DNA from 3 places in the Yersinia sp. KBS0713 genome. Region 2 is predicted to be linked to each of the others. Evidence: predicted binding sites of a transcription regulator. Region 2 holds the regulator's gene; each other region holds the start of a gene.

Region 1 (10,472 bases), 1.5 Mb from region 2:
ATGGTGCCAATTGGTAACTATGAGCGGGTAATGCCACTGGATATTTTGGCGACCCATCTGCTGCGTGACCTGCTATCTGGTGATACCGATAGCGCACAGGCGCTAGGTTGTCTGGAACTGGATGAAGAAGATCTGGCCTTATGCACATTTGTCTGCCCCGGGAAGTACGAATACGGTCCGGTACTGCGCGACATACTGACCAAGATTGAGCAGGAAGGATAACCTATGGGCCTGAAAAGTTTTCTCGAGAAGATAGAGCACCACTTTGAAGCGGGTGGCAAATTAGAAAAGTACTATCCGCTGTATGAAGCTGCTGCCACCATTTTCTATACTCAGGGCAAAGTCACACCGGGTGCTTCTCATGTGCGAGATGCCATCGATCTGAAACGGATGATGATTCTGGTCTGGCTGGCGGTCTTCCCGACCATGTTCTGGGGGATGTACAACGTCGGCGCTCAGGCGATCCCGGCGCTGAACCAACTCTACAGTGGCGCGGAGCTACAACAGATTATTGCCAGTGACTGGCATTACCAACTGGCACAGATGCTCGGGGTCTCCTTTGCTCCCGATGCTGGCTGGATAAGTAAAATGGCGCTGGGTGCCGCCTATTTCCTGCCAATTTATGCGGTAGTGTTTTTGGTGGGCGGTTTCTGGGAAGTGGTTTTTTCCATTGTTCGCAAACATGAGATCAACGAAGGCTTCTTCGTTACCTCAATCTTATTCTCCCTGATTGTGCCCCCGACACTGCCACTTTGGCAGGCGGCGCTGGGGATCTCCTTCGGCGTGGTTATCGGCAAAGAGATCTTCGGTGGCACGGGGCGCAACTTCCTCAACCCCGCTTTGGCTGGGCGTGCTTTCCTGTTCTTTGCTTATCCTGCACAGATATCTGGTGACCTGGTGTGGACGGCTGCGGATGGTTTTTCCGGTGCCACCCCATTGTCACAATGGAGTGTTAACGGCAGCCACAGCTTGCTCAACACAGTGACCCAGCAACCTATCACTTGGATGGATGCCTTCCTCGGTAATATTCCCGGCTCTATTGGTGAAGTCTCTACGCTGATGATTCTAATTGGCGGGGCCATTATTCTGTTTGCCCGCGTGGCCTCCTGGCAGATTGTGGCTGGTGTGATGATTGGCATGATTGCGACCGCGTGCTTATTTAACTGGATAGGCTCTACCACCAACCCGCTATTTGCTATGCCATGGTATTGGCATCTGGTCCTTGGTGGCTTTGCTTTCGGCATGGTCTTTATGGCGACCGATCCGGTCTCGGCCTCCTTTACCAATACCGGTAAGTGGTGGTATGGCGGTTTGATTGGTGCCATGTGTGTCTTAATCCGCGTGATCAATCCGGCTTATCCGGAGGGAATGATGCTGGCTATCCTGTTTGCCAACCTGTTTGCGCCACTGTTCGACTATGTGGTTGTTCAGGCCAATATCAAGCGGAGGAGAGCCCGTGGCGAGTGATAAACCAAGAAATAATGACAGTATCGGCAAAACGTTGCTGGTGGTCATCGTGCTGTGTTTGGTCTGTTCCGTGATTGTTGCGGGGGCGGCTGTTGGTTTGAAAGCTAAGCAGCAAGAGCAGCGCTTGCTGGATAAGCAGCGCAATATTCTGGCGGTGACCGGTTTACTGCAACCGAGAATGCCGGCGGAAGAAGTGCAGCGTGAGTTTGCTAAACGCATTGAACCGCGTCTGCTGGATTTACAAAGCGGCGAATTTATCAAACAAGATCCCGCTACATTTGACCGTACTCAGGCGCTGCGAGATAACCAAATGAGTGTTGCACTGACTGCGGCACAAGATATCGCCGGTATCCGTCGTCGAGCTAACGTGGTTGAAATCTATTTGGTGCGCGGTGAAAACGGGCAGATCAATAAGATTGTCCTGCCGGTCTATGGTTCTGGTCTCTGGTCAATGATGTATGCTTTTGTGGCCATTGATAGTGACGGCAAAACAGTTCGCGGTATTACCTATTACGATCATGGTGAGACACCGGGGCTGGGCGGTGAGATTGAAAACCAAAACTGGCGTAACCAGTGGATTGGCAAGCGGCTATTTGACGATCAGGGGCAACCCGCTATCCGTATCGTTAAAGGGCGTGCGCCAGCTAATGATCCCCATGCGATAGATGGTTTATCAGGGGCGACGCTGACCTCTAACGGGGTACAAAACAGCTTCGATTTTTGGCTCGGTGAAAACGGCTTTGGCCCGTTCCTGAAAAAAGTGCGCGAAGGAGCGTTAAAAAATGGCTGATACCAAAGAGATTAAGCGGGTCTTATTCGGGCCGCTATTTGATAACAACCCCATTGCGTTACAGATCCTTGGGGTTTGTTCAGCGCTGGCGGTGACAACCAAGTTGGAAACTGCCTTAGTGATGACACTGGCGGTGACCTTGGTGACAGCCTTCTCCAGTTTCTTCATCTCATTGATTCGCAATCACATTCCAAACAGTGTGCGTATCATTGTTCAGATGGTAATTATTGCCTCGTTGGTTATTGTGGTGGATCAGATCCTACGCGCCTATGCCTATGAGATATCCAAACAGCTGTCGGTATTTGTCGGCCTGATAATCACCAACTGCATTGTGATGGGGCGTGCTGAGGCCTACGCGATGAAATCCCCACCGATTGAAAGCTTTATGGATGGCATCGGTAACGGTTTGGGTTATGGCGTGGTGTTAGTGCTGGTGGGCTTTGTCCGCGAACTGATTGGCTCCGGCAAACTATTTGGTGTGACGGTGCTTGAAACTGTTCAGAACGGTGGGTGGTATCAGCCAAATGGATTGTTCCTACTAGCTCCTAGCGCATTCTTTATCATTGGTTTGCTGATTTGGGGTCTGCGGACCCTGAAACCTGCGCAGATTGAGAAGGAGTAATTGACGATGGAACATTACATCAGTCTGTTTGTCCGCGCAGTGTTTGTGGAAAATATGGCTTTAGCATTCTTCTTGGGGATGTGTACTTTCCTGGCCGTTTCCAAGAAAGTATCCACTGCTTTTGGCCTTGGTATTGCGGTCACGGTGGTTTTGGGTATCTCAGTACCGGCGAACAATCTGGTTTATAACTTGGTGTTGCGGGATGGCGCATTGGTAGAGGGTGTTGATCTCAGCTTCCTGAATTTCATCACTTTTATTGGTGTTATCGCCGCCATTGTGCAGGTGCTGGAGATGATCCTCGATCGTTATTTCCCAGCTTTGTACAACGCGCTGGGGATCTTCTTGCCCCTAATTACTGTCAACTGTGCCATCTTCGGTGGCGTCTCCTTTATGGCGCAACGTGATTACAACTTCCCTGAATCGATTGTCTATGGTTTTGGATCCGGTCTCGGTTGGATGTTGGCGATTGTCGCGTTAGCGGGTATTCGAGAAAAAATGAAATATGCCAATGTGCCTGCGGGTTTACAGGGGTTAGGGATCACCTTTATCACGACTGGATTGATGGCATTGGGGTTTATGTCTTTCGCCGGTGTGAGCCTATAAAAGCAGGAATAATTCATGGAAATAATTCTGGGCGTAGTGATGTTTACCCTCATCGTGCTGGCGTTGACGGTAATGATTTTATTTGCCAAATCAAAATTGGTTAATACCGGCGATATTACCGTCGATATCAATGACGATGCGGAAAAAAGTTTTGTTGGCCCGGCGGGAGATAAGCTGCTCAATATGCTGTCCAGCCACGGTATTTTCGTCTCTTCAGCTTGCGGCGGTGGTGGTTCTTGTGGGCAGTGCCGTGTAAAGATTAAAGAGGGCGGCGGGGATATTCTGCCAACAGAGCTTTCTCATATCTCAAAGCGCGAAGCTAAAGAGGGGTGTCGGTTGGCATGTCAGGTTAGCGTGAAGCAGAATCTGAAAATTGAATTGCCGGAAGAGATCTTTGGTGTGAAAAAATGGGAGTGCGAAGTTATCTCCAATGATAACAAAGCCACATTTATCAAAGAGCTAAAGCTGAAAATACCTGATGGTGAGGTAGTCCCGTTCCGCGCGGGTGGTTTTATTCAAATAGAGGCTGAGCCACATACCGTCAAATACGCTGATTTTGATGTGCCAGAGGAGTATCGCGGCGACTGGGATAAATTCAATTTGTTCCGATATGAGTCCGTTGCCACTGAGCAGACCGTACGTGCTTACTCCATGGCGAACTATCCGGAAGAGCGCGGTATTATCATGCTTAACGTGCGTATTGCTGCGCCCCCCCCTTCACAACCTGATGCCCCGCCGGGGATAATGTCCTCGTATATCTGGTCACTGAAACCCGGTGATAAAGTGGTTATTTCTGGGCCATTTGGTGAGTTTTTCGCTAAAGATACTGACGCAGAGATGGTCTTTATTGGCGGTGGTGCGGGTATGGCACCGATGCGCTCGCATATCTTTGATCAGCTCAAGCGGCTGCATTCGAAGCGCAAAATCAGCTTTTGGTATGGTGCCCGTTCACGGCGTGAAATGTTCTATGAAGAGGATTTTGACCAGTTACAGGCCGAGAATGATAATTTCCGTTGGCATGTAGCGCTCTCGGACCCACAACCAGAGGATAACTGGACGGGATATACCGGGTTCATTCATAACGTTTTATTGGAAAATTATCTTAAAAACCATCCCGCACCAGAAGATTGCGAATTCTATATGTGTGGTCCGCCAATGATGAATGCAGCAGTCATCAAGATGCTGAAAGATCTCGGCGTGGAAGACGATAATATTATGCTTGATGATTTTGGTGGCTAATTTTTCACCATCCAGCTTCAAGTACGAAGGGGATACAGCTATTGAGGATATTGTGCAAAAACAGTTAATACATTGGCTAATGGCGGTTGCAGGGGTTTTTCTGCTTACGGGATGTGGCCCTGAGCAAATTAATCTCGAAGGTAAAACCATGGGAACCTCATACTCAATTAAGTATGTGAGTGACTCATCTACACCCAGCCCAGAGAAGCTCCAGCAGGAGATTGACCGCGAGCTGGAAGCCGTTAATGATCAGATGTCGACTTATCGACCTAACTCTGAATTGAGTCGTTTCAACAAAAGTCGAGAGGTGAATACACCTTTCCCGGTTTCAGATGCGACGGCGAAAGTTGTACGGGAGGCTATCCGAATTAACCGCCTGACGGATGGCGCGTTGGATGTGACTGTCGGGCCATTGGTGAACTTATGGGGCTTCGGCCCAGAAGGGCGGCCTGATGTGGTGCCTACCGAAGCTGAAATTGCTAAACGACGGGCATGGGTCGGCATTGATAAACTGGCTGTAGAAAATGGCGCTTTAGTCAAACGGATCCCTGAGTTGTATGTCGATCTCTCCTCTATTGCTAAAGGCTATGGGGTCGATGTAGTTGCTGAATATCTGGAAGCTAATAATATCACCAATTATATGGTTGATATCGGTGGCGAAGTGCGGACCCGTGGTAACAATGGTGAAAGCAAACCATGGCGCATTGCTATTGAAAAACCTGTGTCTGGTCTGGCACAAAGTGCTCAAGAGATTATCGAACCTGGGCGTATGGCAATTGCCACTTCCGGGGATTATCGAAATTATTTTGAGCAGAATGGTGTACGCTATTCTCATACTATTGATCCCGATACCGGCCGACCAATCAATCATCGGTTAGTCTCGATTACCGTTTTAGACCCGAGCTGTATGACCGCTGATGGGCTATCGACTGGCTTAGATGTCCTTGGGCCAGAACGGGGAATGGCATTAGCTAATTTACTGGGTATTCCGGTGCTTATGATAGTCAAAACCGATGAGGGCTTTGAGGAGCGCTATTCCGATGCATTCCAGCCTTATCGACAAAAACGGCCTTAATCGGAGGGGATATGTTGACTGTTTTTATCGCGTCCTTTGTCTTTTTCCTATTGGTTATCGCTGGGATGTCGCTAGGCTATATCGTAAAACGTAAAACTTTACAGGGCAGTTGCGGCGGCATTGGGGCGTTGGGGATGGAAAAAGTATGTGATTGCCCTGAACCTTGTGATGCGCGTAAGAAACGTTTGGCGAAAGAGGCTGCTCGCCAGAAGGCGCTGGATCAATATCGTATTTTATAGCCTGTGCTCAGATAGATAAAAATAGAGCCGATACGATAAATAAGTAGAGACGACAAAGCCCCAGCCAGCTATCTGTTGGCTGGGGTTTTATCATTTAAATTAAGTTAAATGGATATCTAATTACTTGTCATCACTGACAATTTTTTTAAACATAGCTGGCGAATCGACCATAACACCGTCCGCGCCTAATTCTTTTGCTTTCATATAATCTTCAGGCGTATTAATACCGAAGAATATAATATGTGCGTTAGTATTTTTCCGGAAACAATCAACCGCTTCTTTATCCCAGCTTAATACAGCGTTAGAACGCCCTTCACCTAGGGTATATTTCTCCACGACCTCAACATTTCGGTGTAATTCTAATCCATACCACCGCTCTTTATTATCTGTGGGTAAATTGCACTTATGATCCATGGTGATATTGGCTAACTGAGTCCGCGTAAGGTCGCGGCTTTCGAAACGTTTTACCTGATGTGATGGATCACTTGCCTTATTCACGGCATCCAGCGCGGCTAAATAAGTGTCATCGGTGGAGTAGACTCGGGTGCGAGATAGGCGGTTTTCCTCACCTTTAGTCGTCGCTTCAAGTGTTTTTTGCAATGCTTTGGCGAAGGTTGCCGGATTTGCATCTGGAGATTTGATGTCGAGATAAAATGTCGTAGTAGGAAACTGCTTTAATACCTCATCAAGTGTGGGAATACCAATGTGAACGTCTGGTTTAGGCGTAATATTATGTTTTTTATCATAAGCAACATTGGCGTCAACTTGTGCAAGTTGCTGTGCGGTATATGCAGATACTTTTCCCGACTTGTTGGTTAACTCTTTAAGGTCAGAGGGGCGATACAATACGGGAATATTATCTTTTGACAGTTGCAGAGTGATCCAAATTGCATCTGCACCATTATCTAACGCTTTTTTGATTGCTGGCAGCGTATTTTCCGGCGCATCCGCCGTTCCCCCACGATGAGCAATTATTTGTGGTGTCGGGGGTAATGCAGATGATGTAAGGGATTGAGCATTTACTGCAAAACCAGAGGATAATAGTAAAGTAGCCATTATATAATTTCGCATGATATTTAGTTTCCATCCATTAGTTAATAATGAATCTTTCTGAGATGAATGTTAATCATATAACTAACATTTTTCGACCTTGTCGAATTTAATGGTTTTTTTATAAAAATAAATAACAAAACACTTAAAAACCTTAATAACAGAATTCAATTCTGTTATATGAGAAATTGGTTAGCATTTTGATTAGGACAATTACTACCGCTTTTCAACTGAAGGATTAGGGAGGTGCTGTGGATTAGGATAATCTTGAGTTTTTCCCATTTAACTGTATTCTTATACAGTGGTTTGTTTGGGGAGATAACATGCGAAAAATTATTCATGTGGATATGGATTGCTTCTTCGCGGCAGTGGAAATGCGCGACGATCCTGGTCTGCGCGATATCCCCATCGCGATTGGTGGTAGTCGGGATCGGCGTGGCGTTATCAGCACTGCCAATTACCCGGCCAGGCGTTATGGCGTCCGCAGTGCTATGCCAACGGCAATGGCACTGAAACTGTGCCCGCAGCTTAAAGTTATTCCTGGCCGAATGGCGGCATATAAAGAAGCGTCACTGCATATTCGTGAGATTTTTGCCCGCTATACCCCATTAATTGAACCGCTATCCTTGGATGAAGCCTATCTGGATGTGTCTGATTGCCTTGCGTGCAGCGGTTCCGCCACCTTAATTGCACAAGAAATTCGCCAGTCGATTGCTGATGAACTGAATCTAACCGCCTCGGCTGGCATTGCCCCCATAAAGTTTCTGGCTAAGATCGCATCTGACTTAAATAAGCCCAATGGGCAATATGTGATCACGCCAGATCAGATCTTGCCCTTCTTGCATGATCTGCCGCTGAGCAAAATTCCTGGTGTCGGGAAAGTGACCGCTAAACGTTTACAAGAAGTGGGGTTGGTCACCTGTAGTGATGTACAAAACTATCCGCAAGCTGAATTATTAAAGCGTTTTGGTAAGTTTGGTCATGTGCTGTGGGAGCGCAGCCACGGTATTGATGAGCGAGATGTATCACCGGATCGCTTACGTAAATCAGTGGGTGTCGAAAGAACTTTGGCAGAAGATATTCATGATTGGGAGAGCTGTGAGTCATTGATTGAGCAGCTATATATTGAGTTGGAAACGCGCTTACGCAAGGTGAGGCCAGACCTACATATTGCTCGGCAAGGGGTTAAGCTAAAATTTCATGATTTTCAGCAAACGACGCAGGAACATGTCTGGCCACAACTGAATAAAGCCGATTTGCTACAAGTGGCGCGAACCGCCTGGAACGAGCGGCGTGCAGGGCGGGGAGTGCGCTTGGTGGGGTTACATGTCACTCTACTCGACCCACAACTCGAACGGCAACTGCTGCTTAGCTGGGAATAGCGCGGCATAAAAAAACGGCAGACCCCTCAGGCCCGCCGTTATCGTATCAATAGATTAGCTAAACCTATTTACGCACGTTCTGGAATCGCTTTTAGCAGCGCAGTCAGCAACTGCCAATATTGACCCACACTCTCGATGTGAACTTGTTCATCCGGCGAATGCGGGCCGGTCATGGTTGGCCCAATCGACACCATATCCATCTCTGGGTAAGGTTTTTTGAACAAACCACACTCCAGACCGGCATGGATCACCATGATATTTGGCGTTTTGTTGAATAACTTCTGGTAGGTTTCCCGCACCAACGCCATTACCGGTGAGTTAGGGTCTGGCTGCCAGCCAGGGTAGCCGCCTTTTGGTGAGGTTTTAGCCCCCGCCAATTGACCAATTGCCGTCAGCATACTCACCACGTAATCTTTGCCACTGTCGATCAGAGAACGAATCAGGCAAATGATCTCTGCTTCACTCTCATTCATGGTCACCACCCCCACATTCAGTGAGGTTTCTACCACGCCTTTAACCGCATCGCTCATACGAATCACCCCGTTTGGGGTCGCATTTAACAATGCCACCAAACGCTGTTGGGTATCTTTCGTCAGGGCTTGCGCATCGGTAGTAACAGGCTCTAGCAGCACAGTCAGATTTTTTTCCACTGCGGCCAATTCGTTTTTCAACGTCGCCAGATAGTCTTGACTCAAACTTTTCAACTGATCGATTTTATCTGCGGCGATGGCTAGCGTCACAGAGCCTTCGCGTGGGATTGCATTACGCAATGTACCGCCATTCAGATCCAATACCCGCAGATCTAAATCTTTTGCCTGTTCAAACAGGAAGCGGGCCAGCAGCTTGTTGGCATTGCCTAAACCTAAATGGATATCGGCCCCAGAGTGACCCCCTTTCAGACCCTTTAAGGTCAGTTTTAAGGTTTGGTAACCGGCGGGGATAGCTTCACGTTTTAGCGCCAAAGTAGTGATGAAATCAATACCACCAGCGCAACCCATATAGATTTCACCCTCCTGCTCGGAATCGGTGTTAATCAGAATATCCGCTTTCAACCAGTTAGGTTGCAGGCCAAATGCGCCGTCCATACCGGCCTCTTCGGTCATGGTCAGCAGCACTTCCAGTGGGCCATGCTCGACACTGTCGTCAGACAACACCGCCAGCGCGGAGGCCATACCAATGCCATTATCTGCCCCTAATGTGGTACCACGGGCTTTAACCCATTCACCATCGATATAAGGCTGGATTGGGTCTTTAGTGAAGTCATGTACCGTATCATTATTCTTCTGCGGAACCATATCCAGATGGGCTTGCAGTGCCACGGGCTTACGGTTCTCCATCCCTTTGGTAGCAGGCTTACGCAGCAGGATATTACCGACTTGATCACGTTCGGCGTGCAGACCTTTTTCTTTGGCCCACGTCATAATGTGCTGTGCTAGCGCTTCTTCATGGTAAGACGGGTGTGGGATCGAGCAGATTTTTGCAAAAATATCCCACAACGGCTGAGGCGAAAGTTGAGACAGTTCAGACACTGTAAGTCTCCTGTAATAGCATTCTCATATCGGCAGCCTCGCAATGGAGATGTCAGAGATGCTATTGGGTTGATGACTAAAGATTTTAGGGGTAATGACAAACCGCCATCAAGATGGCGAGATAGTTTGAGAATATCACTTTAATTGGCATTACGCGCGTATCGCTGCACAATTACCTTATCCGATCCGATTAATTAGCCAGATAATTGCTGGTTTTTATCCGGCTGGCTCACTATAATCTCGCGCAACCTTTTTTCCCCTTCTGATACATGGCAAGCCACTTCTTATACTGGCTGGGATTACATTTTATGAGCGAAAAATACGTCGTTACCTGGGATATGTTGCAAATTCACGCCCGCAAACTGGCACAGCGTTTACTGCCAGCCGAGCAATGGAAAGGTATCATCGCGGTGAGCCGTGGTGGATTAGTACCGGCTGGTATTCTGGCGCGTGAGCTGGGTATTCGTTATGTAGAC
Region 2 (10,472 bases):
GCAGCACGGATAAACGCTGCGCCATGATGCGGCTCTCTTTCTCCAGCGCGCCACGATTGATGCTGGGGTTGGCACTGAGTAACGATAGCGTAATCGCATAGCGTTGCAGTGTTTCACGCACACCGGCGGCCAATAATTGCAGCGGGCGAATACGGGCCGGATTCAGCACCAATTCGTTCCCTTTGTCGCAAATCAACTGTTGGCGAGCCAGTTCATCAATCAAGGTATCCAGCGTCTTCGGCAACTGCTCTTTGCTGTAATGCAGGAACAGTTCGGCTTTCAACATCGGATAAATCATGCTGATTTGACGCAACAACTCGGCACGGGTAATGCGACGGTGGTACATCACCATGCTGGCAATCAGTGACGGCAGCATCAGCAAGTGCTGGATATTATTGCGATAGTAGGTCATCAGCACGGCTTGTTCCCGTGGCAGGATGATAATGTCACCGATATTATCTTTCTCCACCTCAAACTTATTCATATTCAAGGCGTGATTCAGTAACTCTTCCGGTGTTTTATCCGGTACGGTGACATCTTTCGCATAAGGCACATTGCGCATTAGTTGCAGGTAGCAGTCGAGCTGCTCAAGCAACTGTTCGCGGGTCAGTGAGCGCTGACGTGACGCTAACAACGCGGTAGAACAGAGGTTCATGGCATTGGCAGCGGCCGCATTGTTGATTCTGACCATAATCTTACCGGCCAAATCATTCACCGCTGGCGTCAACCAGCTTGGGCGTTGAGCTTCAATCGGATCGATAGCATCCCGCCATTGCGGCACATTGGTGTTCAGATAGGTGGTCAGCGGGATCGGCTCACCAAAGTTAACATAGCCCTGCCCGAGATTACGCAGCTTGCGCAAGCCACGTAGCATCTGCAACAGGCTCTCTTTCTCTTTGGTCGCGCCACGTAGCTCTTTGGCGTAAGTGCCCACTTCCATCACATGCTCATAGCCGATATAAATCGGCACCAAGGTGATAGGGCGCGAACCGCCACGTAGCATGGCCTGAATGGTCATCGACAACGTGCCGGTTTTTGGCTCCAACAGGCGGCCGGTACGTGAACGGCCCCCTTCCACGAAGTACTCCACCGAATAACCACGGGTAAACAGCTCACCCAGATATTCACGGAACACTGTTGAGTAGAGTTTATTGCCCTTAAAGGTGCGGCGAATAAAGAACGCGCCCAGGCGGCGGAAAATCGGGCCAGCAGGCCAGAAGTTAAGGTTAATACCCGCAGCAATATGTGGCGGCACCAACCCTTGATGATAGAGCACGTAGGAGAGCAGCAGATAATCCATATGGCTGCGATGGCAAGGCACATAGACTATCTCATGACCATCTTGCGCCAGTTGCCGCACACGCTCGGCATTATGGACATTAATGCCTTGATACAAGCGGTTCCACGTCCAGCTCAATACCCGGTCAGACAGACGCACGGCTTCATAAGAGAAGTCCGCTGCAATCTCTTCCATCAGCGTAATGGCGTTTTGCTGCGCTTTCTCATGGGAGATTTTCTTGGTCCGCGCTTCATCAGCCACGGCTTTTTCAATCGCCTTGGAGGTTAACAGCTTCTGGAACAGATCCTGACGGGCCGGTAGACTTGGGCCGACTGCCGCTAGGCGCTGACGTGAGAAGTGCATCCGCGCCACACGCGCCAGCTTATGGGCGATGGTTTTATCGGTGCCGTGTTCGCTGGCCATACGACGCAGTGAGACTGTGGTCGAAAAACGGACAAAGCTATCGCGCCCCAGCCACAAGACGGCAAAGAATTTCTGTATGCCGTTAAGCACGCGCAGATGTGGTGTACCATGGCCTTCACGACCTGGTGAGCGGCCAAACATCACGGAAACCGGTAGCATCTGGATATCCAGCGCCGGATTATTGCGATGTAGATCCAGATAATCGTGGAAGAGTTTTACCGACTCCTGTTTCGGCGCGTAATAGCGAAAGACCCTCGGGCCATTGTCGATAAACACATGGCTGGGGAGTAGCACGCCATCGATCTCCAATGGAATCAATGGATCGGGCAGATCCAGCGCCTGACACTGTGCTCGCAAAGTCAGTAAATCAGCCTTAGAATTGTAAGGCAAAACGTACAGAATAGGACGAGACGGGTCTAACCCTAACTCAGTCACAGGATCTGCCGGAATAACCTTGCTTTTTACCAACAATTTAAGTGGTAAATTCAACAACTTATAATATATTTTACGCCAACCTGACATAACAACATGAAGCCTCTTGTTAGCAATTCATCGCAAGGATACCAGAAACTGGTTTTTAGATCTGTGGTGATGAGACAACAGAAAGCGGTAAAAATCATCATCTACTTAAGATAAAGGCAATAAAACATGGCGAATCAAGTCACAGGACTCACGCGAATCTATAAAGCAGCGGGGTATTCTGCACAAGGCTTATGCGCAGCCTGGAAGCATGAAGCGGCTTTTCGCCAAGAAACTGTCGCTGCTATCACGGCTATCATACTGGCGTTTTGGCTGGATATAGATGTCGTAACACGCATTTTATTAATTAGTAGTGTCGTATTAGTGATCATTATTGAAGTTATCAATAGCGCGATTGAGGCTGTGGTAGACCGAATCGGCAGTGAGTTCCACGAGCTGTCAGGGCGAGCGAAAGATATGGGTTCCGCCGCCGTGTTTTTAGCTGTTTTGTTAGCCATTTTCGTCTGGATAACCGCACTTTGGCACCATTTCGGCTAATGTAATCGCCAATAGCAGGGGAGTGAGTTCACAACAGGACACAAATAAGCTGTGATTAATCCCTGTTTTTATTCACTCTTTGGTTCCCAACACCCGCTTACCTGTATATACTCACAGCAAGACTGTATAAACAAACAGGGGGCGGAATGAAAGCACTTACTACCAGACAGCAAGAGGTTTATGACCTGGTTCGCGATCACTTAGCGCAAACCGGTATGCCGCCGACCCGTGCCGAAATTGCGCAGCGTCTGGGGTTTCGCTCTCCTAACGCCGCTGAAGAGCATTTAAAAGCACTGGCTCGCAAGGGTGTGATTGAGATTGTCTCTGGCGCTTCCCGTGGCATTCGTTTGCTGATGGAAGAAGAGGATGGCCTGCCACTGATTGGGCGGGTTGCCGCAGGTGAACCCCTGCTGGCACAGCAACATATCGAAGGGCACTACAAAGTCGATCCATCAATGTTTAAGCCAAGCGCAGATTTCCTGTTGCGGGTTAATGGAATGTCGATGAGAGATATCGGTATTCTGGACGGCGACCTGCTGGCGGTACACAAAACGCAGGATGTGCGGAACGGGCAAGTAGTTGTCGCCCGCATTGATGATGAAGTAACGGTAAAACGCCTGAAAAAACAGGGTAATATCGTGCAGCTTCTACCAGAAAACAGCGAATTCCAGCCGATTGTTGTCGATCTACGAGAACAGAGTTTCACCATTGAAGGATTAGCCGTTGGCGTCATCCGGAATGGCGACTGGATCTGATTTTAGTGTTCCCTATATACCCTTCGAGTCAGGAGGGTATATTTGCTACCCCCTCCAAATAGCTTAATTATATTTAGATTGAGAACATTCCGACAATAGGCTATTACCTCCTGTTTTAGCTAAATATTATCAGTGCTTATTTTTTCTTTTCCATCACAACTCCAGTGATTAATATTATCTAGACTTCAATTATCATTATCCTCTGCTATAGTTATTCCTACGATAAACATTGTGACGATATTTAAATAAGCAATGAGTGTGAGTGGTCAAATTTAAATAACGCCACTGTTATAAATAGCGAATGTTTGTCGTACTAAATAAACTGACTAATCACAAGCTAACGGAGATACCATGAACAAAGATCAAGCCGACGGTAACTGGAAGCAGTTTAAGGGCAAAGTGAAAGAGAAATGGGGCAAGCTGACTGACGATGACCTTACGGTAATTGAAGGTAAGCGTGACCAGTTGGTGGGGAAAATTCAGGAAAAGTACGGCTACCAGAAAGAGCAAGCCGAGAAAGAAGTTAAAGCCTGGGAAGACCACAGTAAATATCACTGGTAACTGCCGCGTTAAATGGAGTTAAATTGATATTGATGTAAATTAACTGAGTCTCTCGTTTGGTTACATGCTTATTATTAAATCTACATTTTATTGCTTATTATTTAATAATCATAAAGTAGCCATTTTTAATAAAAAACATTTCATCAGATTGAGTATTTATATCGATGCGACACAAGGAAGTGTTTTATTTCTCTTTATTAATTACTATCCTGCCGCCTTGCGGGCGACAGTCTATTTGCTATCACCAGATCACTATTTCTTCTTGGTCACAATCGAGTGGTCGTGATCGCAATGATCATGGCTATCGCAGGCTTCAACGACCCCGCATTCAGCACATAAACCATGAGCTTCAACCACGCTATGACGCAGAGTAAAACCTGATTGTTTGGCTAGTTGCGCCAGCGATTCTTCGATACCCACAGTGGTACGTTCTGTCACTATCTTGCAGCGATCACAGATAAATAGCGCCGAAGTATGGGTTGGCTCTTCAAAATGATGGCACAACACATAGCTGTTCGCTGATTCAACGCGGTGAATAAACCCTTGTTCCAGTAAGAAATCCAACGCGCGATAAACAGTCGGTGGCTTGGCCTGAGGTTCCGAAATACGCAGTAAATCCAATAAATCATACGCGCTGATTGCGCCAGGCTGTTGCGCCATTAAGCGTAATACTTCAAGACGTTGCGGTGTCAGCCGGACGTTACGTTGTTGGCACAAGCTTTCAGCCTGAGCCAGCAGTTTTTCCTGATTGATAGGGTTCATCATATACATCCCGCAGCATTCGAATTGAACTGATTTTACCATATTTACTGTTAATCGCCGATAGATGAAAAGGCGAGGGGAAGGCGGGTATCACAATTCTGGTATGTCGCCGCAGCCACCGACTTCATTATCACTCTATGATTCCACTATCATATAGCTTCACCATCACACGGGCAGCCATGGCAGGTTCTATGGTATAATTGCGAATTCCATCCCTTTGCGTTGTTCATTTAGTGAGCAAATCAATGGGTAATAGATGCAGTAATAACAGATGAAATCACAGTAAATGCACGAAGCTCAGACATTTTCCAGCACTCAGGCCACTAAGCCGCCATACCCCCTACAGCGTTTCTCCGTCGCGCCGATGCTCGACTGGACAGATCGCCACTGTCGCTATTTTCATCGCTTGTTAACCAAACAAACTTTGCTCTATACCGAGATGGTCACCACCGGTGCCATTATTCATGGTAAAGGCGACTATCTGGCTTATAGTGAGCAGGATCATCCTGTCGCGCTGCAACTTGGTGGTAGCGACCCGCAGGCATTAGCGCATTGTGCCAAACAGGCTGAGCTTCGCGGATACAATGAAATAAATCTGAATGTAGGTTGCCCCTCTGACCGGGTACAGAATGGTCGTTTTGGTGCCTGCTTAATGGCTGAAGCCAACCTGGTCGCTGATTGCATTAAGGCCATGCGTGACGTGGTTTCTATTCCAGTCACAGTGAAAACCCGGATTGGGATTGACCAACTGGATAGCTATGAGTTTTTGTGCGAATTTGTGCAAACCGTTGCTGAACAGGGCGAGTGTGATATTTTCACCATTCATGCGCGAAAAGCCTGGCTCTCAGGGCTTAGCCCGAAAGAGAACCGCGAAGTGCCGCCACTGGATTATGAGCGGGTTTATCAGCTCAAACGTGATTTCCCGGCATTGACCATCGCCATTAACGGCGGGGTGAAAACGCTGGCTGAAGCCAAAGAGCATCTCAAACACCTTGATGGGGTGATGATGGGGCGCGAAGCCTACCAAAACCCAAGTATTTTGACGCAAGTGGATCGCGAGCTGTTTGATTCAAATGCCCCAGTAGTTGATAGCGTCAAGGCGATTGAAGCGCTTTATCCTTATATTGAGCAGGAGCTGTCACGGGGGGCTTATCTCGGCCATATCACTCGTCATATTTTGGGTATTTTCCAAGGCATTCCCGGCGCGCGCCAGTGGCGTCGCCATCTCAGTGAAAATGCGCATAAGCCCGGCGCGGATGTCTCTGTGGTTGAGCAGGCGTTGGCGCTTGTCACTCGGCCACAGTAAAGTTCACTATAAGTTAGTCATATTGACCATGCCTACCAGTATCTCAGGTAGGCTATAACTCAGTTATCGCTAATAAATTCAATGTATTAGCGATATCATCCAAGTTGGCACATTTCTTGTAATACTCTTGCTAAAACCCCGGTCGGTGCCGATATTTGACGATGTGGCGCGTGGGATATAAACAATGAGTAAGGAGCTTGCCATGTTTGAAATTCTTTTTGTTATCGGTTTTTTCATCATGTTGATGGTGACCGGTATTTCCTTGTTGGGAATATTTGCCGCTTTGCTGGTTGCGGCGGCTTTTATGATGGTCGGCGGATTGTTCGTCATGATGATTAAGTTGTTGCCATGGCTGATTCTGGCCGTTGTCATGGTCTGGCTTTGGCGTTCGATGCAGAAACCGGCCATCAGGCGTGACTAAAATTTTACTTTCTTGCGGCAGCGATCACAGCCTGAAAGTTTAGTCGGGCCAATCTGGGGGAAAACGTATTTTTTCGCCAGCGAGCTTGCTAGGATGCTACCCGATACGTTTTGGTATCACATTTTCATCTCTGCCAGAGGTAAAAATAGCCGTATAAACGGCAGTTAGTTCTGGTGGAATACTCTGCTGTACCCCTACAAATGCATCAAAGAAATAGTATAGTCAGAGCCTCGAATAATAGAGGCTCTGACTATTACTTTTACAGTGCAAGACTAGCGGCTAATGCTTAGCGCACTAAATAAATTAAGTAAGTAAGTGATGTCGTGAACTTATAATATTAAAGGTTGGTAAAAAATCTATTATAATTGGCAATGATGTAAACTATCTGAGCGACAAATGCCTCCTTAATGGCTTTCTTCTCCTCTTCATTCGGACATTTCTCTTTTATATCAAAGAAACTTTGTTGCATTAATTGGGTAGTGATGTCAGTAGATTTTTGAAAGGCAGACAAGTTGTTGTTTTTACCAAATTTATTTAGCACTGCGTCAAATCTTTCATCAGCAAAGTCTCGCAGAATCTGACACTCTTCATTGCTTATTCTATTGTCACGATAAAAAGCGTTCAATAATGTTTTTATATCTCTATTAGTTTCTGAATTATGCATAATTAAAACCTCAATATATGTAATGAATAAAGCTGCTTCAGTATTACAAACTGAGGATATATAGATAATGCGCTCAGAGCAATTGGGATTCACTCCTCAGTTGGCTGAAATAATAGAAAATAACTTTTTTAATAAGTGCTAATTTAAATAATGGATAGCAATATTGGGCTATCCATTATTAGCGCCGGAAATTAAGGGATCAGTAAACAGGACCCCGTGGTCTGGCGGCTTTCTAATATCTCATGGGCTAGGTGGGCATCCCGCAGCGGGAATTGCTGTTTTTGAGCCACATCAACATTAATCGCACCGCTGGTAATCAGCGAAAACAGCTCCTGACTGGCACTTTCCAGCTCTTGTCGATTGGTCACATACATATTGAGTGACGGGCGGGTTACATACAGCGCGCCTTTTTGGTTCAGTATAGCAAGGTCAACCCCTGTTACCGGACCGGAGGCATTACCGAAGCTGACCAGCAAACCTCGGCGCTTAAGGCTGTTAAGTGAGTCCAGCCAGGTACTTTTCCCAACCGAGTCATATACGACGCCAACTTTTTCGCCATCAGTCAGCTCAGCCACCCGTTCGGCTATACTTTCGGTACGATAGTTAATCGTCGCCCAGGCACCTGCGGCTTTGGCTAATTCTGCTTTTTCATCCGAGCCAACACTGCCAATTAGTTTCGCGCCCAGTGCTTTTGCCCATTGGCAGGCAATGAGGCCGACCCCGCCGGCTGCGGCGTGGAATAAAAATAGTTCGCCGGGTTTGATTTCATGGGTCTGACGCAATAAATATTGCACTGTCAGCCCCTTGAGGAATGACGCCGCCGCTTGTTCGAAAGAGATCTGCTCAGGGAGCAAGGCAATCCTCTCCGCTGCGACATTGTGCACTTCACTGTAAGCGCCGAGGGCTGACTGAGCGTAGACCACCCGATCCCCCACTTTTAGGGTGTGAACCGATGAACCCACCTTCACGACAACACCCGCCGCTTCTGTCCCTAGGCCGCTCGGAAAATGGGGTGGCGGATAAAGCCCGCTACGGATATAGGTATCAATATAGTTAATGCCGATCGCTCTGTTCTCTACCTGAACTTCATCAGCCGTGGGATCTGTTGGTGTGAAATCAAGGTATTGCAACACTTCAGGTCCGCCAGTGGTGGTAAATTGAATATGCTTTGCCATATTAGTTCCTCAGTGTAGATCTGTTTTCACCCTACAGGGTTCTGCGTGGGTAGCCAAGATCTGGCTAAGACCGATAAGTGATAGGTCATTCATCATTCGCCCTCAGTGCTTGAGATAGCGGCATTCACTTAGCAAATCACGGCTTGATATCTGACCGATTTATCATTCATTTACCGCCTACCTGCAACTCCAATTGCTTTGGGTATATACTAGGTCGCTATATTTTCTATTCGTCATTTTTCTATTCGCAACAAAGGTAAAGAACACTCTTCATGGCTGCCAAAAAACCAACTAACAATATGACAGAGCCACGAGACCGCCAGATGGAAGGGCTGAAGCTCCCGCCTCATTCGCTGGAGGCAGAGCAGTCCGTGTTGGGCGGTTTGATGCTGGATAACGAGCGCTGGGATAATGTGTCAGAACGCGTCGCCAGTAATGACTTTTTCAGCCGCCCACATCGCCGAATCTTTACTGAAATGCAGCGGTTGCTGGAAAACAGCAAACCGATCGACCTGATCACCTTGTCTGAGTCACTGGAGCAAAAGGGCGACTTAGATTCGGTCGGCGGTTTCGCCTATCTGGCCGAGTTATCCAAAAATACGCCAAGTGCGGCGAATATCGGTGCTTATGCTGATATCGTGCGCGAACGTGCCGTCGTCCGTGAGATGATCTCCGTGGCCAATGAGATTGCAGATGCCGGTTACGATCCTCAAGGGCGTAGCAGTGAAGATTTATTGGATTTGGCCGAGTCCAAAGTTTTCCAGATTGCCGAAAGTCGGGCCAGCAAAGATGAAGGGCCGAAAAGTGTCGATCAGATCCTCGAAGCCACAGTGGCGCGTATTGAGCAGCTCTATCAGCGCCCCCATGATGGTGTCACCGGTGTCTCAACCGGTTTTACCGATTTAGATAAAAAGACCGCCGGCTTGCAGAAGTCAGATTTGATTATTGTTGCGGCGCGTCCATCAATGGGTAAAACCACTTTTGCGATGAACTTATGCGAAAACGCCGCGATGATGCAGGAAAAACCGGTATTGATCTTCAGTTTGGAGATGCCCGGCGACCAGATCATGATGCGTATGTTGGCCTCACTGTCACATGTCGATCAGACCCGCATCCGTACCGGCCAGCTCGATGATGAGGATTGGGCGCGTATCTCCAGCACCATGGGGATATTGATGGAAAAGCGCAATATGTACATTGATGACTCCTCTGGCCTGACGCCCACTGAAGTGCGCTCCCGCGCCCGGCGTATCTTCCGCGAGCATGGCGGTTTAAGTCTGATCATGATCGACTACCTGCAATTGATGCGGGTGCCGTCGCTGTCGGATAACCGTACTTTGGAAATAGCCGAAATCTCACGCTCCCTGAAAGCCTTAGCCAAAGAGCTGCAAGTGCCGGTGGTGGCGCTGTCGCAGCTTAACCGTAGTTTGGAGCAGCGCGCCGATAAGCGGCCAGTTAACTCCGACTTACGTGAGTCCGGATCCATTGAGCAGGATGCTGACTTAATCATGTTTATCTACCGTGATGAGGTTTATCACGAGAACAGTGATGAGAAAGGGATCGCACAAATTATTTTGGGTAAACAGCGTAACGGCCCGATCGGCTCTGTTCGACTGAAGTTTAATGGTCAATGGTCGCGTTTTGATAACTATGCTGGCCCGCAATACGACGACGAATAATATCCCCTTTGTCATTGAAACTGCAGGGTTGTTAGCCATGCTCACTCACCCGAATCACTTACTTGTGTAAGCTCATCGGGATTTGTTCGCTTGCTGCCTACCTGCAACTCCAATGACTTTGGGCATAACCTCTATTAAGGATAAGAAATGAAAGCGGCAACCGCAGTAATTGACCGCCGCGCTCTGCGACATAACCTGCAACAGGTTCGGCGCATGGCGCCGCAAAGCCGCCTGATTGCTGTTGTGAAAGCAAACGCTTATGGCCACGGGTTATTAGAAACAGCGCATACCTTGCAGGATGCCGATTGCTACGGCGTCGCGCGGATTGGTGAAGCCCTGATGCTGCGTTCCGGCGGAATTGTAAAACCGATTTTGCTGCTGGAAGGATTCTTTGCCGCAGAAGACTTGCCGATTCTGGTGGCAAACCGCA
Region 3 (10,472 bases), 1.1 Mb from region 2:
CTGGACAGTCGGGCAAGCCCAGGCCCTGTTTGAGAAACCGCTGCTGGATTTACTGTTTGAAGCTCAGCAGATCCATCGTCAGCATTTTGATCCCCGCCAGGTGCAAGTCAGTACCTTACTCTCGATTAAAACCGGTGCCTGCCCGGAAGATTGCAAATATTGCCCACAAAGCTCGCGTTACAAAACCGGGCTGGAGAGCGAACGGCTGATGCAGGTTGAGCAAGTGTTGGCGTCCGCTAAAAAGGCCAAAGCGGCCGGCTCCACCCGCTTCTGTATGGGGGCTGCGTGGAAAAATCCCCATGAGCGCGACATGCCTTATCTGGAGAAAATGGTTGAGGGCGTCAAGGCGATGGGCATGGAAACTTGCATGACACTCGGCACACTGGATAAACAGCAAGCTCACCGTCTGGCAGATGCAGGGTTGGATTACTACAACCACAATCTCGATACCTCACCGGAATTCTACGGCAGCATCATCACCACCCGCAGCTATCAGGAGCGTTTGGATACCCTCAGCGAAGTACGCGATGCCGGTATCAAAGTCTGTTCCGGCGGCATCCTTGGACTGGGGGAGACAGTCCGTGACCGCGCCGGATTGCTGGTGCAGCTAGCGAATCTGCCCAAGCCCCCTGAAAGTGTCCCCATCAATATGCTGGTCAAAGTGAAAGGCACGCCGCTGGAAAATAACGATGATGTCGATGCGTTTGAGTTTATCCGCGCCATCGCGGTGGCGCGCATCATGATGCCCACCTCTTACGTCCGGCTCTCAGCTGGCCGCGAGCAGATGAACGAACAGACACAAGCCATGTGCTTTATGGCGGGTGCCAACTCCATTTTCTACGGCTGCAAATTGCTTACCACACCGAATCCAGAAGAGGATAAAGATAGGCAACTGTTCCGCAAATTGGGGCTGAATCCCCAACAGACCGCCACTGAGCAAGGGGATCGCGAGCAGCAGCAAGTATTGACCGAGCAATTGTTGCACAGCGATTCATCACCTGAAGACCGCGTTCAATTTTATAACGCGGCGGTGTAATGAGCTGGCAAAGCAAGATAGAGCAAGGGTTGCAACAGCGGCGTGCTGCGGCGGCCTACCGCAGCCGTCAGGTCAATGATGGGGCTAACGGGCGCTGGTTGCAGTCCGGCGAGCGGCAATATCTCAACTTCGCGGGTAATGATTATCTGGGACTCAGCCAGGATGCCTCGGTGATTGCCGCCTGGCAGCAGGGCGCACAGCGCTACGGGGTTGGCAGTGGTGGCTCGGGCCATGTGACCGGTTACAGCCAGCCCCATGCCCGATTGGAGCAACAACTGGCCGATTGGCTGGGTTACCCGCGTGCACTGCTCTTTATCTCCGGCTATGGGGCGAATCAGGCGGTATTGGCGGCCCTAACCAATGCCGATGACCGCATATTGGCCGATAAACTCAGCCACGCCTCGCTACTGGAGGCGGCTACGCACTCGCCGGCTCAGTTGCGGCGTTTTGCGCATAATCAGCCGGATTCACTGCAAAAGCTGCTGAGCAAGCCCTGTTGCGGCCAGACTCTGGTGGTCACCGAAGGCGTTTTTAGCATGGACGGTGACTGCGCGCCGCTGGCCGCGTTACAGCAACACAGCGCCGCCGCAGGGGGCTGGCTGATGGTGGATGATGCGCACGGCATTGGTGTGCATGGCGAGGGGGGGCGTGGCAGCTGCGCGTTACAAGGGGTGAAACCCGAGCTGCTGGTGGTGACCTTTGGCAAGGCATTTGGCCTTAGTGGCGCCGCGGTGTTGTGTCAGGAGCCGGTGGCTGAATATCTGCTGCAATATGCCCGCCACCTGATCTACAGCACGGCGATGCCCCCTGCGCAGGCCGTTGCTCTGCAAGCGGCACTATTACGCATTCAGCAAGGTGATGATCTACGCCAACAGCTTCAGCAACGTATCGCACAATTTCGTCGCGGTGCGGCGGATTTACCTCTGTCATTAGGGGCTTCAGACACCGCTATCCAACCGCTATTGGTGGGGGATAACCGGCAAACAGTGGCACTGGCACAGCAATTGCGCGCGGCCGGTTTATGGGTGACGGCAATTCGCCCACCCACTGTCCCGCCGGGCGGGGCCAGATTGCGCATTACCCTTAGCGCCGCGCATCAGCCGGATGATATCGACCGATTACTGGAGGTGCTTTATGGCGCTTGCCACTGAAAATCTGCCGTCAGCATCAGTGGATAAATCCGCGATTGCCGCTGCATTTAGTCGGGCAGCGGGCAGTTATGACACGGCAGCCGATTTACAGCGCCAAACGGGGGAGACCCTGCTGGCGCTGGGTCATCAGCATAGCGGGGTGGCGGTGCTGGATGCAGGATGTGGCACCGGTCATTTCAGTCGCCGCTGGCGTGAGCTGGGCAAGCAGGTCATTGCGCTGGATCTTGCCGCGGGCATGTTGGATCACGCGCGCCAACAGCAGGTCGCAGACCACTATTTACTGGCGGATATTGAGCATATTCCGCTGCCAGATCAATCAGTTGATATCTGCTTCAGTAATCTGGCGGTGCAGTGGTGCGCGGATTTATCGGTGGCATTGGCACAGCTGTATCGCGTTACGCGTCGTGGTGGCATTATCCTCTTCTCTACCCTGGCGGAAGGTTCACTTGATGAGTTGGGGCAGGCGTGGCAACAGGTGGATGGCAAGCGCCACGTCAATGATTTCCTGCCATTTCAGCAGATTAGCGCCGCTTGTCTGGAGTACCGCCATCAGCTGATACCACAGTTATATCAGCAACAATTTCCAGATGTGATAGCCCTTATGCGCTCGCTACAAGGTATTGGCGCTACCCATTTACATCAGGGGCGTGAGGCCGGCTTGAGTGGTCGTCAACGTCTGCTGGGGCTGCAACGGGCTTATAACAGGCAAGCGGATCACTACCCGCTGAGTTACCATTTAGTTTATGGGGTTATCTATCGTGATTAAATCTTGGTTTATTACTGGCACTGATACTGATGTCGGTAAGACGGTCGCCAGTTGCGCCTTATTGCAAGCCGCCGCCCGGCAGGGCCATCGAACTGCTGGCTATAAGCCGGTCGCTTCCGGTAGCCAGATGACGGCGGCTGGTTTACGTAACAGTGATGCGCTGGCACTACAGGCGAATAGCAGTGAGGCGCTCGATTATGTGCAAGTCAACCCGCTGACGCTACTGGAAGCTACCTCGCCACATATTGCCAGCGAAAGTGAAGGGCAGCAGATTCATTTATCTGCCCTATCGCAAGGCTTACGGCAGCTTGAACCATTAGCTGACTGGATAGTGGTAGAGGGGGCTGGCGGCTGGTTTACCCCACTCTCCGCGCAAGCCACTTTTGCTGATTGGGTGCAGCAGGAGCAATTGCCGGTGATTATGGTGGTTGGGATCAAGCTGGGATGCATCAATCATGCACTGCTGACTGCGTTGGCTATTCGGCAAGCGGGTTTGGCTCTGGCCGGTTGGGTCGCCAATGAGGTCATGCCAGCAGGAGGGCGGCAAGCAGAGTATCTGGCGACATTGACGCGGATGATCGATGCACCGCTACTGGGTGTTGTCCCCCATCTGACTGATCTTAATCAGTATCCGGTCACTGAACGTCGTGATCTGGGTGGCTTTCTCGACTTGAGCTTACTCTTCACCACAGACTTACACTCCACCACAGATAAGTTAACGGCGTAAGTGCGAACTGATAAAAGGGAGGTTGATGACACACCTATTTTGTCACTCCGAAACTGGCGGGGCGACTGCACCGATGGGCGCTCCGACGGTTCACGCCGTTACGACCCATTCGGCACATTTCCCCGCTTATCAACTTTGCCAGCAGTCTGAGGGCTAATAACCACTATTAGCCCGATAATTTTTGCGGCGCCATCGCCGCGGTCGGCCTGATGAGTTGCTGCGCTGGGCTGCATCAACTGGCCAAATGCTCAATAATCATATCCTCATCCAACTGATCCAAAGTCCCTTGCGCCACATTTCTCCCGCCCGCCATCAGGCAAAATCGATCCGCCACATGCTGAATCAGTGGTAATCGATGCTCAACCAATAAAACGGTCAAACCCAGGCTACGACTGAGTTGATGCAGGATATTGCCGATATCTTCACTCAACGGCGGCAAAGTGCCGCTCCCCGGTTCGTCGAGGATCAGTAGCTCCGGCTCCGCCACCAGCGCTCTGGCGATAGCCAACTGCTGTTGTTGATTGCGGGTGAGTTCGCCACCGCGTTGGCCACGTTTGTCATACAACTGGGGGAACAAATCAAATACCCAGCCTGGAATATGGCGCGACTTATGACGGCCCGCCAACACGGCGATCAGCATGTTCTCCTCGACACTCAATTGAGAAAAAATCTGCTGCCCTTGAGGAACATAACCGATACCCAGCGCAGTGCGCCCCTCGACCGGCTGCTGTAGCAAGTTTTGCGGCGGCTCATGGTTGGGCTGCCAAGTCATAGTGCCACTCTTAATTGGCAAATGGCCCATGATGCAATTAATTAACGTGGTCTTCCCGACACCATTGCGCCCAATCAGACAGGTGCATTGCCCACGGGGAAGCTCCAGATTGATATCCCAAAGGATATGATTCTGTCCATAGTATTGATTTACGGCGGTTAAACTCAGCATCAGTGCTTCTCCTCAGTCGATCTCAGTGGTTCACAGGTGGCCCAGTGTTCTGTAACGGCTAGTGAAGGATTAACCAGCAAATCTGCATACTTGATAGTGGCAGTACAGCATAAAACACCACACTTATGGCGGGTGGTTGTTAGTGTAAATTGAGCTAAATTTGGCTAATAGCGGTATAAAAACGCAATAACGGGCTATTTCTACTGCTAATCACCCCGCCTATTGGATAATTATCAGCCTATTGATGCGCTGCACCGATTTAGGTCATTTAACCTCTAATTTCTCTATTTCACAGAGATATAAAGCAACTCTTGGGCCAAGTTGGCGTAGATAGCGGTAAAACGCGTATGTTAACGAGCTGTAAATGGTTTTGACGTGGGGCGATAAGTGAAAGTCATTTAACCGGTGAGAAAAAGGCGGTGAGTGGCGGATGAGTTGCACCCAAGCGGTGCTCTGATGGAGATCTTGGTGCAGAAAAAACAGATCGGTGAAAATGATTGGCGCAGGGAGCGCAGAGGAGGAAACTTTAGACTTAGTAAGTCGAGTAGTTAGTTCTATTTGAAATATATGCTGAAATAAAAATGTAAAAAAAACACTAAAAAAGCTAATTAGTCCCTATTTCATCGTGAAGCTTTGCTTTTCGCCAACTCCCAGCCCCCATGGGGTTGAATGAGTTATCCACCATTCCTGTGGATAACCTTGTGCATTAGCCATAGAAAACTGATGGCAAGCGAGAGCGGGCGCGGCTTCTGACCCTGTTGTCCGGATTCTCTACTTTTAAAAAATACTATTTATTTTCAATTGGTTAATTAAAATCAAGCATCCTAAATTATAATCAGTGGTGATGGGTGGTCTTTAATCAATTAACTATCACTAAAGTGTTTCTGTTAACCCTTGGGGATAAAAATACCTTTACAGTGCAGCTACCGTCTGGGTGTCGCTGTCACGAAGCAATTCGGTGCGTAATTAAAGAAATTCCTACATTTTGGTGCTTGAAGCTGGTTTTATATCCAGTATCATAGGGGTGGCAAAATTTTATGGGGCTTTCATAATTAGCCTCCTGATAGTGTGTGTTCCTCCGGCGGGTAGCAAATTGATGAATAAAGCATTCAAACTACATTCTGAGTTTAAGCCTGCGGGCGATCAACCTGATGCCATTCGTAAACTGGAGGAGGGGCTGGAGAATGGTCTGGCCCACCAGACACTGTTAGGGGTGACGGGATCAGGTAAAACCTTTACGGTCGCCAATGTCATTGCTGACTTAAATCGGCCAACTATGGTGCTGGCACCGAATAAGACATTGGCCGCCCAGCTTTATGGCGAGATGAAAGAGTTTTTCCCCGATAACGCGGTAGAGTATTTCGTCTCCTACTATGATTATTATCAACCCGAAGCCTACGTCCCCAGCTCCGACACCTTTATCGAAAAAGACGCCTCGGTAAACGAACATATCGAGCAAATGCGGCTGTCCGCCACCAAAGCACTGCTGGAGCGGCGAGATGTGATTGTGGTGGCCTCGGTCTCCGCCATTTATGGTTTGGGTGACCCCGATTTATACCTGAAAATGATGCTGCATCTGACCAAGGGCATGATTATCGATCAGCGCTCAATATTACGCCGCTTATCAGAGTTGCAATACAGCCGTAATGATCAAGTGTTTCAACGGGGTACTTTTCGAGTGCGTGGTGAGGTTATCGACATCTTCCCTGCCGAGTCTGATGAGTGGGCGCTGCGGGTTGAATTGTTCGATGAAGAGGTTGAACGGCTCTCGATATTTGATCCACTGACCGGCCAGTTGCAGCATGAGGTGCCACGTTTTACGGTTTATCCGAAAACGCACTATGTGACCCCAAGAGAGCGCATTTTACAGGCCATGGAAGAGATCAAAGTCGAACTGGCTGAACGGCGTAAGGTACTGTTAGACAACAATAAACTGTTAGAAGAGCAGCGCATTGCTCAGCGGACTCAGTTTGACCTCGAAATGATGAATGAGTTGGGCTATTGCTCCGGCATCGAAAACTACTCCCGCTACCTTTCGGGGCGCGGCCCGGGTGAGCCGCCGCCGACGCTATTCGACTATCTGCCCGCCGATGGTTTGCTGATTGTCGATGAGTCCCACGTGACTATTCCGCAAATTGGCGGCATGTACAAAGGTGACCGTTCACGTAAAGAGACACTGGTCGAGTATGGATTCCGGTTGCCATCGGCACTGGATAACCGCCCGATGCGTTTTGAAGAGTTCGAGGCCTCGGCACCACAAACTATTTATGTTTCAGCAACGCCGGGCAAGTATGAACTGGAGAAGTCCGGTGGTGATATCATTGAGCAAGTGGTGCGGCCGACCGGCCTGCTTGACCCATTGATTGAAGTACGGCCTGTCGCCACGCAAGTAGATGATCTGTTATCCGAGATCCGTATTCGTGCTGCGATTAATGAGCGGGTGCTGGTGACCACCTTGACCAAACGAATGGCTGAGGATCTGACTGAGTATCTCACCGAGCATGGTGCACGGGTGCGTTACCTGCATTCGGATATCGATACCGTGGAGCGGGTAGAGATTATTCGTGATTTACGTCTGGGTGAGTTTGATGTGCTGGTGGGCATCAACTTGCTGCGGGAGGGGCTGGATATGCCAGAAGTTTCACTGGTTGCTATTCTCGACGCCGATAAAGAGGGTTTCCTGCGCTCTGAACGCTCCTTAATCCAGACCATTGGCCGCGCGGCACGTAACCTCAATGGTAAAGCCATTCTCTATGGTGACCGAATTACCGCCTCGATGGAAAAAGCCATTAGTGAAACGGAGCGGCGGCGCGCTAAACAACAAGCTTACAATGAAGAGCGTGGCATTATTCCGCAGGGGCTTAATAAGAAAATTGGTGACCTGCTACAACTGGGTCAACCCTCTACCCGTGGTAAAGGGAAAGGGCGGGGTGGTAAAGCGGCAGATCCTAATAATTACATGTCATTACCACCGAAAGCACTGGATCAGAAAATCCGCGAGTTGGAAGCCAAAATGTACACTTACGCGCAGAATCTGGAGTTTGAGCAGGCGGCAGAACTACGTGATCAAGTTCATCAATTGCGGCAACAGTTTATCGCCATCTCCTGATGAACTTAGCTCGCTAAGGGAACGGGTGATTAATCGGGAATTTTGCTTGTCGCATCAGCCAATCCTGATTACTGTGTGCGGCTGATAAAATTGTCACCTAATAAAGTGTGAGATAAATAATGAGTGATCACTTATCCAAAGACCCGCTGCACGGTATTACGCTGGAGCAATTGCTGACCAAATTGGTGGAGCACTATGGCTGGGAGGAGCTGGGATACCGTATCCAGATCAACTGTTTCACCAGTGATCCCAGCATTAAATCTAGCCTGAAGTTTTTGCGCCGTACCCCATGGGCACGGGCTAAAGTGGAAGCACTCTATATCCATACCATTGATAATGCGGCGTTGCAGGCTAAATCCAGGGAGTCACGCTCTTAGCTCATTCTAGGTGGAAGCAGTACCACCCAGTTGTTGCAAAGTGGCTTCCAGTGCCAGACGCAGTAGCTCGCGGTCATGGCGATAAGGAATATCTTTAGCTTCCAGCGGTTGCTGGACAATAATTCGATCTGTTACGCCACTGATATCAATCTGTGGGCTGACAATTGCCGCATCAATAATTTTGCGGCCAATTTTGCTCTCCATAATAGCCAGTTTTTCTTGCAGTGAGAGCGCCGCCGCCGCCACACTTAGTTCGCGTCCCAAATTGCCAATATAGATCATACTGGCAGAGCTGCGGCGTAAAGCTTGGGTTAAATCATCCAGCAGCAGCAGTGGCATCAGGCTGGTTAAAAAGCTGCCGGGGCCGATCAGAATGACATCTGCCTGACCAATGGCTTCGATTGCCTCCCGCGTCGCGTGGACATGAGGTGACAACAGCATCTCTTGCGGCATCTGAGCTAACTGGTCGATATTCACCTCACCATAAACCGGGTGTCCTTCACTATCGATAGCCAGCAAATCTACCGGGTGTTCGGACATTGGGATGAGCCAGGCATCCACTTTCAGCAAGCTACGTACCAGATTGATGGCTTCAATTGGCCGAATACTAAGATGATCCAGTGCCTTGAGCATTAGATTTCCCAGATTGTGGCCCGCCAATTCACCATTACCAGTAAATCGGTATTCGAACATGGCAGAGGCTACACTTGGCTCAGTAATCAATTGATTAAGGCAGTTTCGGGTATCGCCCCAGGCAATTCCGCCTTCTGAACGGCGTATGCGCCCGGTCGAACCGCCATTATCGGTGGTGGTAACAATACCTGTCAGGCGCGAGCCTAAAGGGGAGAGGGCTGACATCACGCGGCCCAGTCCATGACCGCCGCCTAATGCAACCACCCGATCGAGATCCGCTAATGTGCGATTTCGCATATTTTTCCTGTCTAAATATTGTTGCTTGGTTCTAATTACGGATACCTGCCATCTTTTCAATTGTAGGTGCCTTTATGCACCTTGAAATCTATTGGGTATCGCTAATGGTGGAATTGCTGCATAAGTTAACGGATTTGTCGCGACAACGCGATAAAAGTCATGATTTTCGTGATTTTAAACAAGGTATTAGCCGTCAGTAAAATAATTATCAATCACCGTGAGTTGTATTAGCTAAGTCGTTGTATATAAAAATATATAGCGAAAAACTGCGATTGGCTATCCTGTCGTTTTAGCGTTAGAATCTTGAGGAAAAGTGGGGTTTTTAGCCTGTTGCTGCTGTTATTGACTCCACTTTTTAAAACCATGGTTCAGTACAGTGCACAAACTGCGACTGAACATAAACTCCTAGCCTTGGTGTCTACGTTGTCCGGTGTCGCGAATACGTTTTTCGTTTACCGGCAATATGATGCTCTGGCCGTGGCTTTAAGCCACCAGGGTGCGAGGTAGAAATGCCTGCATCTCCCGTATTTGGAAAGGTGTTATGGTACAACTTACTGACGCATTTGCGCGCAAGTTCTATTATTTGCGCCTATCGATCACCGACGTGTGCAACTTTCGCTGCACCTACTGTCTGCCCGATGGCTATCGCCCCGACGGGCTAAAAAGTTTTCTGAACCTTGACGAGATAAGCCGCGTTAGCCGCGCCTTTGCTCTGTTGGGAACGGAAAAAATCCGCCTGACCGGTGGTGAACCCTCTATGCGGCGTGATTTTACCGATATTATCGCCACTATCCGGCAAAATCCCGCGATCCGCACATTAGCGGTGACCACCAATGGTTATCGTTTAGCGCGTGATGCCGCACAATGGCGGCAAGCTGGGCTGACGGCGATTAACGTCAGTGTCGATAGCCTCGACCCACGGCAATTTCATGCCATCACTGGGCAAGATAAATTTCATCAAGTCATGCAAGGCATTGATGCGGCTTTTGAGGCCGGTTTTGACAAAGTCAAAATCAATGCGGTGTTGATGCGCGATGTCAATGATCGCAATTTGAGCGCCTTCCTGAATTGGATAAAACCGCGACCGATCCAACTACGATTTATTGAACTGATGGAAACCGGCGAGGGCGGTAATCTGTTCCGCAAACATCATATCTCCGGTGGCGTCATTCGCCAGCAATTACTCCAGCAAGGTTGGCAGCAGAAAGAGCGCGCGCGCAGTGATGGCCCGGCTCAGGTATTCCATCACCCTGATTACTTAGGGGAAGTGGGGCTGATTATGCCGTACGAAAAAGAGTTCTGCGCCAGTTGTAACCGCTTGCGTGTTTCAGCGCTGGGGAATCTGCATCTATGCTTATTTGGCGAACAGGGCATTACGCTGCGTGATCTGCTGGGTAGCGACGATCAGCAAGATGAGTTGATGGCACGGATTC

The links. Region 2 encodes LexA, which represses DNA repair genes until DNA is damaged. Its sites were predicted from a motif close to TNCTGTATGTACATACAGNA; they were not measured.
Positions count from the first base shown of each region.
Region 1: dinB (DNA polymerase IV) is a predicted target of LexA. The motif match lies at 7,370-7,389, and genes of this name have one in related genera.
Region 3: uvrB (excinuclease ABC subunit UvrB) is a predicted target of LexA. The motif match lies at 5,620-5,639, and genes of this name have one in related genera.

Region 1 covers NZ_CP042173.1:3,421,184-3,431,655, reverse strand. Annotated here, with positions in the region: gene FFE93_RS16475 (Na(+)-translocating NADH-quinone reductase subunit A) at 1-222, shown strand, start outside; gene FFE93_RS16470 (NADH:ubiquinone reductase (Na(+)-transporting) subunit B) at 226-1,467, shown strand; gene FFE93_RS16465 (Na(+)-translocating NADH-quinone reductase subunit C) at 1,457-2,257, shown strand; gene FFE93_RS16460 (NADH:ubiquinone reductase (Na(+)-transporting) subunit D) at 2,250-2,879, shown strand; gene nqrE (NADH:ubiquinone reductase (Na(+)-transporting) subunit E) at 2,886-3,482, shown strand; gene nqrF (NADH:ubiquinone reductase (Na(+)-transporting) subunit F) at 3,498-4,721, shown strand; gene FFE93_RS16445 (FAD:protein FMN transferase) at 4,801-5,796, shown strand; gene nqrM ((Na+)-NQR maturation NqrM) at 5,808-6,035, shown strand; gene FFE93_RS16435 (glycerophosphodiester phosphodiesterase family protein) at 6,156-7,106, opposite strand; gene dinB (DNA polymerase IV) at 7,409-8,467, shown strand; gene pepD (beta-Ala-His dipeptidase) at 8,536-9,996, opposite strand; gene gpt (xanthine phosphoribosyltransferase) at 10,305-10,472, shown strand, end outside.
Region 2 covers NZ_CP042173.1:359,812-370,283, forward strand. Annotated here, with positions in the region: gene plsB (glycerol-3-phosphate 1-O-acyltransferase PlsB) at 1-2,224, opposite strand, end outside; gene FFE93_RS01645 (diacylglycerol kinase) at 2,351-2,719, shown strand; gene lexA (transcriptional repressor LexA) at 2,866-3,474, shown strand; gene FFE93_RS01655 (CsbD family protein) at 3,826-4,035, shown strand; gene zur (zinc uptake transcriptional repressor Zur) at 4,288-4,797, opposite strand; gene dusA (tRNA dihydrouridine(20/20a) synthase DusA) at 5,084-6,103, shown strand; gene pspG (envelope stress response protein PspG) at 6,306-6,524, shown strand; gene FFE93_RS01675 (hypothetical protein) at 6,862-7,188, opposite strand; gene FFE93_RS01680 (quinone oxidoreductase) at 7,380-8,363, opposite strand; gene dnaB (replicative DNA helicase) at 8,636-10,042, shown strand; gene alr (alanine racemase) at 10,190-10,472, shown strand, end outside.
Region 3 covers NZ_CP042173.1:1,480,826-1,491,297, forward strand. Annotated here, with positions in the region: gene bioB (biotin synthase BioB) at 1-1,036, shown strand, start outside; gene bioF (8-amino-7-oxononanoate synthase) at 1,036-2,187, shown strand; gene bioC (malonyl-ACP O-methyltransferase BioC) at 2,171-2,953, shown strand; gene bioD (dethiobiotin synthase) at 2,946-3,680, shown strand; gene FFE93_RS06940 (ABC transporter ATP-binding protein) at 3,913-4,623, opposite strand; gene uvrB (excinuclease ABC subunit UvrB) at 5,720-7,732, shown strand; gene FFE93_RS06950 (VF530 family DNA-binding protein) at 7,852-8,109, shown strand; gene yvcK (uridine diphosphate-N-acetylglucosamine-binding protein YvcK) at 8,116-9,039, opposite strand; molybdenum cofactor riboswitch at 9,430-9,594, shown strand; gene moaA (GTP 3',8-cyclase MoaA) at 9,581-10,472, shown strand, end outside.